DNA from 2 places in the Actimicrobium sp. CCC2.4 genome. Region 2 is predicted to be linked to the other one. Evidence: predicted binding sites of a transcription regulator. Region 2 holds the regulator's gene; the other holds the start of a gene.

Region 1 (5,459 bases), 900 kb from region 2:
CTCCGGCCCTGCGGCCTCGCCACCGGCCGGTGCGAACAGGGCGACGGTGTCGATCCCGCCGGTTCCCTGTGCGCTCACGTCGCCGACTGCTGACAGGACAACGGCAATCACATCGGAACGGTAGCCATCGCTAACCTTGAACTCGCGGTAACCATGCGACACCGTGCAGCCCAGCAGCGCATAGCGACCCTGATCGATGACGACGCGTGAAGCGCTGGCGCCGTTCTCCAGCGCGAGCAGATGGCTGTCGATGGCCAGCGTGCTGCCGACCGGCCGGGCCGGATCGGTGCTGGCGATGATGGTGCCGCGCCGGTCCACAAAAAACGCCTGCGTGGCGGGCTTGTCGCCGATGCCGCCGCGCAGCATCGCCGCAAATTCCGGTGCGGCGTCGAACACGATGCCGATGCCGCCTATGACTTGCGATGGCTGTCCGGGATGACGGATCGCCGCGTGATAAACGTAGGTTGGCAGCTCGCCATACAGTGCCGACGAGGCAAATGGCGAGACGTGATAATCCTGCGCACTGCGCAATCCGAGCACCTGCTGCAGCGTCGCCGCATCGACCTCCGTGCCGATGCCGGGCCCGGTACCGGCCAGTATCCGGCCGCTGCGGTCGTACACGAACAGGCAGGCATACACGGTGTAGAGCCCATTGATGGTCGTGAGGATGTGCGTCATCGCCGCGAGCTCCTGCGCGCCCGGTTGAGGCATCGCCAGCAGGCGCTGCAGGTCCGGCGACAGCGCCCACCAGCGGCAATCATTGGCGCGCTCGTACAAGTTGCGGTCGAGCAGATCGACCAGCAAGTGCGTGACGTATCCGGCGTCGCGCAGACCGGCCGCCAGCACGGTATCGAACAGGCTGCGAATCGATTCGGCGAACAGCGCATTGCTGCGCGCACCGGTCTCGCTGATCTGTTCGAGCACCGTCTTCAGGCTGGTCGATCCAGCCCCCTGCCCGCTGACGACCTGACCATTCCAGACCACCCGGCGTATCGTCCCGGCGGTGCTATCGGCCGCGCCCATGATGTCGAACAAGGCAGGACAAAACGCGCGCGCATGCGCCAGCAAGCCATTTGCCATGCCGGCATCCAGTCCTGCCAGCAAGCTATCCTGCGCGCCACCAAATGCGATATCGAGTGGAATCATCACCTGGCCCTGCCAGCCCTGCGGCCCCGGATAGCCCTGATAACCGGCCGAACCGGTGGTGCAGACCAGGTATTCGCGACCACCCGACATCATCATGCGGGGCGTGCTGTCATGGCTCACGGGAACCCGCGTACCGAGCGGCATCCAGGCCGGATCGGCGCTGGCGATGACGTTGCCGCCGGCATCGAGCAACAGCATGGCCGAGCGTCCGGCCGGATCGCGATGGGTGGCGAATATCCGCGCCATCTCTTCTTCGAAGGCAAAGCACAGGCATAGCACGCCGACCACCGCGCCGGTATCGGGATGGCACAGCCGGCGCGAATAGATCAGCGCCTCGCGCTTGCCGGGACACAGGTCGCTGGCGCGGAAGGTTTCGACGTAGGTATCACTGGCCAGCGACTGCGCAATCAGTGCATCGTCACTGCGGCTCACCGGCAGCGACTGGTCGAGCTGGACCAGCACTTGCCCGGCCAGGTCAAGCACGATGATCTGGTCGTAGACGGTGTACTTGTCGCGGTAGGCGCGCAGTCGCCGGCGCGTCGCCGCAATGTCGGCATCAAGGCCGGCGGCGAACGCGCACAGTGCGCCATCGGTCGCCAGAAAGCCCACATCGGCGGTGCGCTCGAACAGGTTGCGCACCACGATCTCGATCACGTAGGCCGACTTGGTTGCCAGCGCGGCATGCGCGTTGCGCAGCTTTTCACGCGCCAGATTGATGATCAGTTCCACCTCGAGCTGCTGAAAACGCGCACGGGTCGCGGCCATTATCGGCAGGATCGCGCCGGCCTCGCGCGGACAATTCATCCGCGCGGAAGACTCGATCAAGCGCCACATCAGGTTCAGTTCATGCAAGGCCTGCTCGCAGCGCGCGACATCGCGCATGTACGGCAGGAAGGCATCCACCGGGAAAGAAGGCGTGGCTAATTTAGGCGTATTGACAGGCATGACTGGCTCGCACGGGTTGGTATCCGATCATCAGAAAGCAGACGACTTTGCAGCGCCTGAATCTACTTTTGGTAACTATTAAGTAACTGACTATAAGCGGGCGAAATACCGTGCAGCAAGATAAAAAGTGCCTCCAAGAAAATTATTTGAATGACTTGGTGAAACGCCCCGACCGGCACCAAACCGGGGCGCGGTTGACCGCCCGCCTGCGCGATAACAGTGCACAGCAATGCGCCGCCACCCGAATTCCCGCGCGTTACAAAACCTTGCTTCGCCACTGTTTTTATATACAGTACTATTAGCCAATGTCACAGCAACTCCCTCCCTACGCCGAACTCCACTGCCTGTCGAACTACACGTTCCTGCGCGGTGCCTCGCATCCCGAAGAACTGATCGAACGCGCCGCCGGCCTCGGCTATGCGGCGTTGGCCATCACCGACGAGTGCTCGCTCGCCGGTGTCGTGCGCGCGCACATCGAAGCTAAAAAACACGGGCTGGCACTGCTGATCGGCACCGAAGTCACGCTGCGCTGCGGCATGAAATTGCTGCTGCTGGCGACCAACCGACACGGCTACGGCAATCTGTCGCAACTGATCACGAATGGCCGGCGACGCGCCGACAAGGGTTGCTACCAGCTTTCCATCGATGATTTCGTCACGCCGGAATTGGCCGGCCTGGCCGATTGCCTGGCGATCCTGTTGCCCGAACGCGCGCACGGCGACGACCAGCGGCAACAGCAGGCGCAATGGCTCGCGCATGTTTTCGAGGCACGCGCCTGGATCGCCGTCGAACTGTTGCACCGTCTTGATGATGATGTCTGGTTGCAACGCCTGGCTATGTTGTCGCAGCAAACCGGCCTGCCGCTGGTGGCCAGTGGCGATGTCCACATGCATCTGCGCTCGCGCAAACCGCTGCAGGACACGGTCACCGCAATCCGGCTCGGCAAGCCGATTGCCGAGTGCGGACTGGCCTTGCACCCCAATGCCGAGCAGCACCTGCGCTCGCGCTTGCGGCTGGCGCAACTGTATCCGCGCGCCCTGCTCGAACAGACGCTGGTGGTAGCGCAACGTTGCACGTTTTCGTTGGATGAACTGCGTTATGAATATCCGCTCGAAATCGTCCCGGCCGGTGCCACGCTGGACGGACACCTGCGCAGCCTGACCTACGAAGGCGCGGCGCGCCGCTTCATCGCCGGTATCCCGGCCAAGGTGCAGGAACAGATCGAACATGAGCTCGCACTGATCCACGACCTGGCCTATGAACCCTACTTCCTCACCGTGCATGACATCGTGCGCTTTGCCCGCAGCCGGGACATCCTGTGCCAGGGACGCGGTTCGGCGGCCAATTCGGTGGTCTGTTATTGCCTCGGGATTACCGAGGTGGATCCGGAACGCATGTCGATGCTGTTCGAGCGCTTCATCTCGAAAGAGCGCAACGAGCCGCCCGATATCGATGTCGATTTCGAGCATCAGCGGCGCGAAGAAGTGATCCAGTACATCTATCGCAAATACGGCCGCCATCGCGCCGCGCTGACCGGTGTACACATCACCTACCGGCCGCGCTCGGCGCTCAAGGATGTCGGCAAGGCGCTCGGCATCGACTTCGACCAGATCAACCGGCTGTCGCACTCGCATCAATGGTGGGAAGACGGCCAGGTCAGTGACGAACGGCTACGCGAAAGCGGCTTCGATCCCGACGCGTCGCTGGTCCAGAAGCTGCTGGAACTGACCCGCACGCTGGTCGGTTTTCCGCGCCATCTGTCGCAGCATCCGGGCGGCTTCGTGATCGCACGCGACAACCTGGCGCGACTGGTGCCGATCGAAAATGCGGCGATGCCGGAGCGCAGCATGATCGAGTGGGACAAGAACGACCTCGATGCGCTCGGCATTCTGAAGATCGACGTGCTGGCGCTGGGCATGTTGTCGGCGATCCGGCGCGCGCTCGACCTGATCGGCCTGCGTCGTGGCGATATCTTCACGATGCAGGATGTGCCGGCCGAAGATCCGGCCACCTACGACATGATTTGTGCGGCCGATACGGTCGGTGTGTTCCAGATCGAATCGCGTGCACAGATGTCGATGCTGCCGCGCCTGCGCCCCGAGAAGTTTTATCACCTCGTGATCGAAGTGGCGATCGTGCGGCCGGGGCCGATTCAGGGCGGTATGGTGCATCCGTATCTGCGCCGGCGGCAGGGACTGGAGCAAGCCACTTATGCCAATGCCGACATGAAGCTGGCGCTGGAACGCACGCTAGGCGTGCCGATTTTTCAGGAACAGGTGATGCAGGTGGTCATGCTGGCGGCCGGTTTTACGCCGGGCCAGGCCGATGATTTGCGGCGCTCGATGGCGGCCTGGAAGCGCAAGGGCGGGCTGCAAAAATTCCGCGAACCGGTCATCGAAGGCATGCTCGCGCGGGGCTATACGCTGGAATTTGCCGAGGGGCTGTTCAGCCAGATCGAAGGCTTCGGCGAATACGGTTTTCCGGAGTCGCATGCGGCCAGTTTTGCGCTGCTGGTATATGTCTCGGCCTGGATCAAGCGGCATGAACCGGCGGCTTTTCTGGCGGCGCTGCTGAACTCGCAACCGATGGGATTTTACGGTCCTTCGCAGCTGGTGCAGGACGCCCGTCGCCATGGCGTGCGCGTGTTGCCGGTCGACGTGATGATCAGCGAAGTCGAGTGCACGCTGGAAGAACACGCCGCAGAACTGAACGCCGCGCAGCCCGATGTCCGGCTTGGCCTGTGCCTGGTACGCGGGCTGTCGGGCCAGGCCGCGCAGCGCGTGATCGAGGTACGCGCGATGCGTCCGTTCGACAGCGTCGACGACATGGCGCGCCGGGCCGAACTGGACCAGCACGACCTGAAAGCACTGGCCGCCGCCAACGCGCTATTTGCGCTGGCCGGACACCGTCGCCAAGCCAACTGGGAAGTCGCGGCCATGCTGCCGGTGACGCCGCTGCTGCGCCATGCACCGATCACTGAAGCCGCGCTGACCTTGCCGGCCGCCAGCGAGGGCCATGACATCGTCGCCGATTACCGCAGTACCGGACTGACACTGAACCGCCATCCGCTGGCCCTGCTTCGTCCCCGGCTGCGCAAAATGAAGTTATCGACCGCACTCGAACTGAAGGGCTATGGCAACGGCAAGCTGGTCCGCACCAGCGGGCTGGTGACGATGCGCCAGCGCCCCGGCACCGCCAAGGGCACGATGTTCATCACGCTAGAAGATGAAACCGGCGTCATCAACGTGATCCTCTGGAAACAGGTGCAGGAGCAGGACCGCTCCGCCATTCTGCAAGCGAGCCTGATGACGGTATATGGCGTCTGGCAATGCGTCGGCGAAGTGCGTCACCTGGTCGCCCGAAAAGTA
Region 2 (5,459 bases):
GTGGGGTAGCGGAAGCGGGCGCTATGCTCCCTTGCTGTTGCTCGGCTGCCTGGGCACCCTGACGCAAACGCACATGATGATGCCCGACGTTCCGTTGCTGGCCGGATTTGCGCTGTCGGCCTGGGGATTTTCGCGGGTATTGACGACGATGAGGGCGGGGGGGTTGCTGCTTGGCGTTGGTGTCGGGATCAGTTTTCTGTCGAAAGGGGTGATCGGGCCTGCCGTCATTGGCATCACCGCATTGATGTTGCCGGTATGTTTTGCCGAGTGGCGCACGTGGCCTTATTTTCGCGGACTGATAATTGCGCTGGCGACATCCTTGCCGATGCTGCTGGTCTGGCCGTTCCTGCTGTATCTCCGTTCGCCCGCCATGTTCATGGTCTGGTTCTGGGAAAACAACTTCGGGCGTTTTTTCGGATTCTCGGTGGTGCATATGGGAACAGAACATCCAAAGGGATTTTGGCTGCAGACGCTGCCCTGGTTTGCGTTTCCCTCATTGCCATTGGCGCTGTATGCGCTTTGGCGGCAGAGGCAGATTGCGTTGATTCATCCGGCGATGCAATACGGATTGGTCGCTACACTGGTGATGATGTTGGTGCTGTCGGTGTCGGAGTCAGTGCGTGCAGTGTATGCATTGCCGCTGCTGGTTCCGCTGTCCATTCTGGCAGCGCCATCGGTGTCGTTCGTCCCCCATCTACTGGAACGGCTCTGGGTAAAAAGTAGCCAGTGGCTGTTCGCGCTGCTTGCCGGCGTGATCTGGCTGGGCTGGGTCATCATGATGATGACCGGCGCGCCGCCGTCCTGGCCTTGGCTGCTGCGGGTCTTGCCAGCAGATTTTATTCCAGAGTTTGACCTGCCGACGTTTGCACTGGCTCTGTCTCTGACGGGCGCGGCCTGGTATGCACAACGCCTGTTCGCCCGGCACCCGGCCAAGGGCCTGACCAGTTGGCTCACCGGACTGACGCTGACATGGGCGCTGCTGACTACGCTATGGATGCCGTGGCTGGACTACGGGAAAAGTTATCAGCAAGTGTTTTCGGCTATTCCGTGGCCATCATCGACCGGGTGTGTGGCCAGCGTCGGCATGGGAGAAAGCGAGCGGGCCATGCTCGACTATGTCGCCCATCGCATCACGATACGGCGTGAAATTCTTCCCGGTGCCACGTGCGATGTCTTACTGATGCAAGGGTATGCGACCAGTGGCAGCAAGGAGGTCGACCCGTCGCTCTGGGAGCCGATCTGGGACGGTGCCCGCCCTGGCGATGACTGGCAACACTTCTGGCTGTTTCGTGCCCGGCAGAGCGCACCAATATCGGCCGTTGCGAGCATCAAGGTTGACGAAAAGCGGCGTCTCGCCGGTTTCTGATAACGATAATGGGGCGATCCATGAGCAACTGGTGTTCGTTTGGATGGCATGGTGCTTGCTCGGTGGAGCTGGTCATTTCACCCCGGAGAACACCTAATGGATCGTCACCAAGTCACCCTGAAAATTTTATCTGCCAAAGTGCGTCAGCACATGACCTGGAGCGGCATCGCAGAAAAAGTCGGCAATAGCAAGGAATGGACGACCGCGGCCATGCTTGGCCAGATGACTTTCAGTGCTGCGCAGGCGGCCATCGCAAAAGACCTGTTTGATCTGACCGACGAAGAAACCGCCTGGTTGCAGATCGTGCCTTACAAAGGATCACTGCCTACCGCCGTTCCGACCGATCCGCTGATTTATCGCTGGTACGAGATCGTCAGCATTTACGGCAGCACCATTAAAGAATTAATCCATGAAGAGTTCGGCGACGGCATCATGAGCGCGATCGATTTCAAGATGGATATTCAGCGTGAAGCCGACCCCAAAGGAGATCGCGTCAATGTCGTGTTGAGCGGCAAGTTTCTGCCGTACAAAGAATATTGATCACGCTATCGCTGCCGGGGCACCACCGTTATCTACCTAAGGTGGATGCCTAGCATTGATCCGCGCACGAACGAGATGCGCAGCCGGCTTCAGTTCCAACTGCGCAGCAGGCCGACAGCCAATCCCTCCAGTGAAAAATCATCCCGCTCTGGATCGATGCGTATCGGTTTGAAGTCAGCGTTCTCGGGCAACAGTTCGATCAGGTCATCCGACTTGTGATACCGCTTGACCGTCACGTCGTCGCCAAGGCGCGCAACGACGATCTGGCCGTTGCGGGCATTGTCGGATTTTTTGACGGCAAGCAGGTCGCCATCGATGATGCCGGCGTCCCGCATCGACATGCCGCGCACCTTGAGCAGGTAATCCGGTTTGGCACTGAACAAGGACGGATCAACCTGATAAGTCGCTTCAACGTGCTCCAGCGCCAGGATGGGCGACCCTGCGGCAACCCTGCCTATCAGTGGCAAGCTCAATTGCATCAACGCAGGGTGGGGCAGCACCAACTGCCGGCTGTCCCGTTCGTTCGCGAGTTCGGTGGCGGACTTGATCAGCCGGATGCCGCGCGACGTGCCGGGGGAGATTTCGATGGCGCCTTTGCGGGCCAGTGCCTGCAGATGTTCTTCAGCGGCATTGACCGAGCGAAAGCCCAGTTCCCTGGCGATTTCGGCCCGCGTCGGCGGAAAACCGGTATTGATGATCGCGTCGCGAATGAGATTCAGGATTTGTTCCTGCCGCGCGGTAAGTTTGATCATGGTGTTGGCGCTTTGCTGTGTGAATGAACAGGCTGTAGTTTTATACAGTGAGCCGTCAAATGCAAGCCATTACAGGGCTTGCAGGAGCCATTCGACAGCAAAGGTGGGCAATCATTGAGTTTTATCAGCTTTGCGGGTATCCTTGCCGACTTTCCTCTTCCCACACTCGTCTTGACGCCGGGGTGGGCGTTATTTTCAATCCGTCCAACAGGAGATTGCATGCGTCATTATGAAATAGTATTTATCGTCCATCCGGATCAGAGCGAGCAAGTGCCCGCCATGATCGAACGTTACAAGGCTGTCGTTGCAGCCCACAGTGGCGTTGTCCACCGCGTTGAAGATTGGGGTCGTCGTCAGATGGCTTACCTGATCCAGAAGCTCGCCAAAGCACACTATGTTTGCATGAACATCGAATGCGACAACGAGACCCTGGTCGAAATCGAAACCGGTTTCAAATTCAATGATGCAGTCCTGCGTCACCTGACCGTCAAGTTGAAGAAAGCCGAAACCGCTCCTTCGCCAATGATGAAGGCAGTACAAAAGGAAGATGCGGCCAAGAGCCATCGTTCCGAGGCACCTGCAGCGTAATTGTTACCAGGAAGAGTGAACCAGCTTCAGTTTGTTGCCAGCATTGCCGAGCGTGAACTCATGCGCTACACACCGGCTGGCATCCCGATCGTGTCCGCAAAATTGCAGCACGCATCGACGCAAACCGAAGCCCGGGTAGAACGACAAGTCGAGTTCGAGATTTCTGCCATTGCAGCAGGCGAAATTTCAGGCCGCTTTGATCAAGCCCGATTGGGCGCGATGTTCCGCTTCACCGGTTTCCTGGCACGCAAGAACCGCAACAGTAAAAGTCTCGTGTTTCACATCATTGATTTCGAACCAACCTCAGATACAGGAGCCTCAAATGGCATTCGGTAAAAAATTCGACAAGAACAAGCTCAAGCTTAAAGAAAAACGCAAACAACAGAATCCATTGTTCAAGCGTAAGAAATTCTGCCGCTTCACCGCTGCACACGTGGAACAGGTCGACTACAAAGACGTCGATACGCTCAAGGATTTCGTCCAGGAAAACGGCAAGATCATGCCAGCCCGCCTGACCGGTACCCGTGCTCACTATCAACGCCAGGTCGACACTGCAATCAAGCGCGCACGTTTCCTCGCGCTGCTGCCGTACACCGACCTGCACCACGCGTAATTGACGCAAACGTCAATTACCCAATTCGGAGAAAAATATGCAAATCATTTTGTTAGAAAAAGTCGTTAACCTTGGCAATCTTGGCGAAGTCGTCAAGGTCAAGGACGGTTATGCCCGTAACTTCCTGATCCCGCAGCGCATGGCGCGTCGTGCGACCACCAGCGCTGTCGCTGAATTCGAAGTCAAGCGCGCGGAACTGGAAAAAATCGCTGCCGAGAAATTGGCCGAAGCCCAAGCGCATGGCGAAAAGCTGGCCGGCATGACCGTCCAAATTTCGCAAAAGTCGGGTGTTGATGGTCGTCTGTTTGGTTCAGTTACCAATGCAGACATCGCCGATGCGTTGACCAAGCAGGGTTTCGCTGTCGAGAAAGCGCAAGTGCGCCTGCCAACAGGCCCATTGAAGACCACTGGCGATCACCCGATCCTGGTTGCCTTGCATACCGATGTGCTGGTCGAAGTTACTGTCGCCGTACTGGGTCAGCACGCTTAATTATTGAGCGCTCTGCCTTAAAAAAAGCCGGATTCGTCCGGCTTTTTTTACGTCCGTCGCACTCGTTTTTTCAGGGAGAAATTGCATGATTGCATTCTGGGAACGCGCATCCCAGCGGGTATAATCCGGTCCATGAACAAACGTGAACGCTCCGACTCCAATTCCGAATCCCGGTCTGACTCCCGACCTGATTTTCGCTCCGACTCGCGTCCTGACATCCAGCTTGATGCATTACGTGTTCCCCCCCATTCGATCGAGGCCGAGCAGTCCGTGCTCGGCGGCCTGCTGCTCGATAATGCGGCCTGGGACCGGATTGCCGACTTCGTCCATCAGGACGATTTCTATCGCTATGACCACCGGCTGATCTTCCAGCACATCGTCAAGCTGATCAACGGCTCAAAACCGGCCGACGTGATCACGGTATTCGAATCGCTCACCAGCACCGGCAAGGCAGAAGAAGTCGGTGGTCTGTCGTATCTGAATGCGCTGGCGCAGAACACGCCGTCGGCAGCCAATATCCGGCGCTACGCCGAGATCGTGCGTGATCGCGGCGTGCTGCGCAAGCTGATCACCGTGGCCGATGAAATCTCCGGCCAGGCCTTCAATCCGCAAGGCAAGGAAGTCAAGCAGATGCTCGACGAAGCCGAGTCCAAGATTTTTGCGATTGCCGAAGAAGGCTCGCGCGGCGCACAGGGTTTCCAGGAAATCCAGCCGCTGCTCACGCAGGTCGTCGAGCGCATCGACGAGCTCTACAACCGCGACAATCAAAGCGACATCACCGGCGTACCGACCGGCTTTGCCGACCTCGACAAGATGACCTCCGGCCTGCAACCCGGCGACCTGATCATCGTCGCCGGTCGCCCGTCGATGGGCAAGACCGCGTTCTCGATCAACATCGGTGAGAACGTCGCGATCGATACCGGCTTGCCGGTGGCGGTATTCTCGATGGAGATGGGGGGCACCCAGCTGGCAATGCGGATGCTGGGTTCGGTCGGGCGCCTCGACCAGCATCGTTTGCGCACCGGCAAACTGGCCGATGAAGACTGGCCGCGCCTGACCCATGCGATCCAGAAAATGAACGATGCCCAGCTCTACATCGACGAAACGCCG

The links. The regulator LexA, encoded in region 2, represses DNA repair genes until DNA is damaged. The targets are predictions, from matches to a motif close to ACTGTATNNNNATACAGT.
Region 1: a site for LexA is predicted at 2,368-2,385, ahead of RHM62_RS14255 (error-prone DNA polymerase). Genes of this name have one in related genera too.

What each region holds. Positions count from the first base shown of each region.
Region 1 covers NZ_CP133777.1:3,102,152-3,107,610, forward strand. The annotation lists gene RHM62_RS14250 (chemotaxis protein CheW) at 1-2,091, opposite strand, end outside; gene RHM62_RS14255 (error-prone DNA polymerase) at 2,397-5,459, shown strand, end outside.
Region 2 covers NZ_CP133777.1:2,199,130-2,204,588, forward strand. The annotation lists gene RHM62_RS10290 (ArnT family glycosyltransferase) at 1-1,366, shown strand, start outside; gene cynS (cyanase) at 1,463-1,906, shown strand; gene lexA (transcriptional repressor LexA) at 1,996-2,658, opposite strand; gene rpsF (30S ribosomal protein S6) at 2,878-3,246, shown strand; gene priB (primosomal replication protein N) at 3,262-3,582, shown strand; gene rpsR (30S ribosomal protein S18) at 3,569-3,859, shown strand; gene rplI (50S ribosomal protein L9) at 3,897-4,349, shown strand; gene RHM62_RS10325 (replicative DNA helicase) at 4,482-5,459, shown strand, end outside.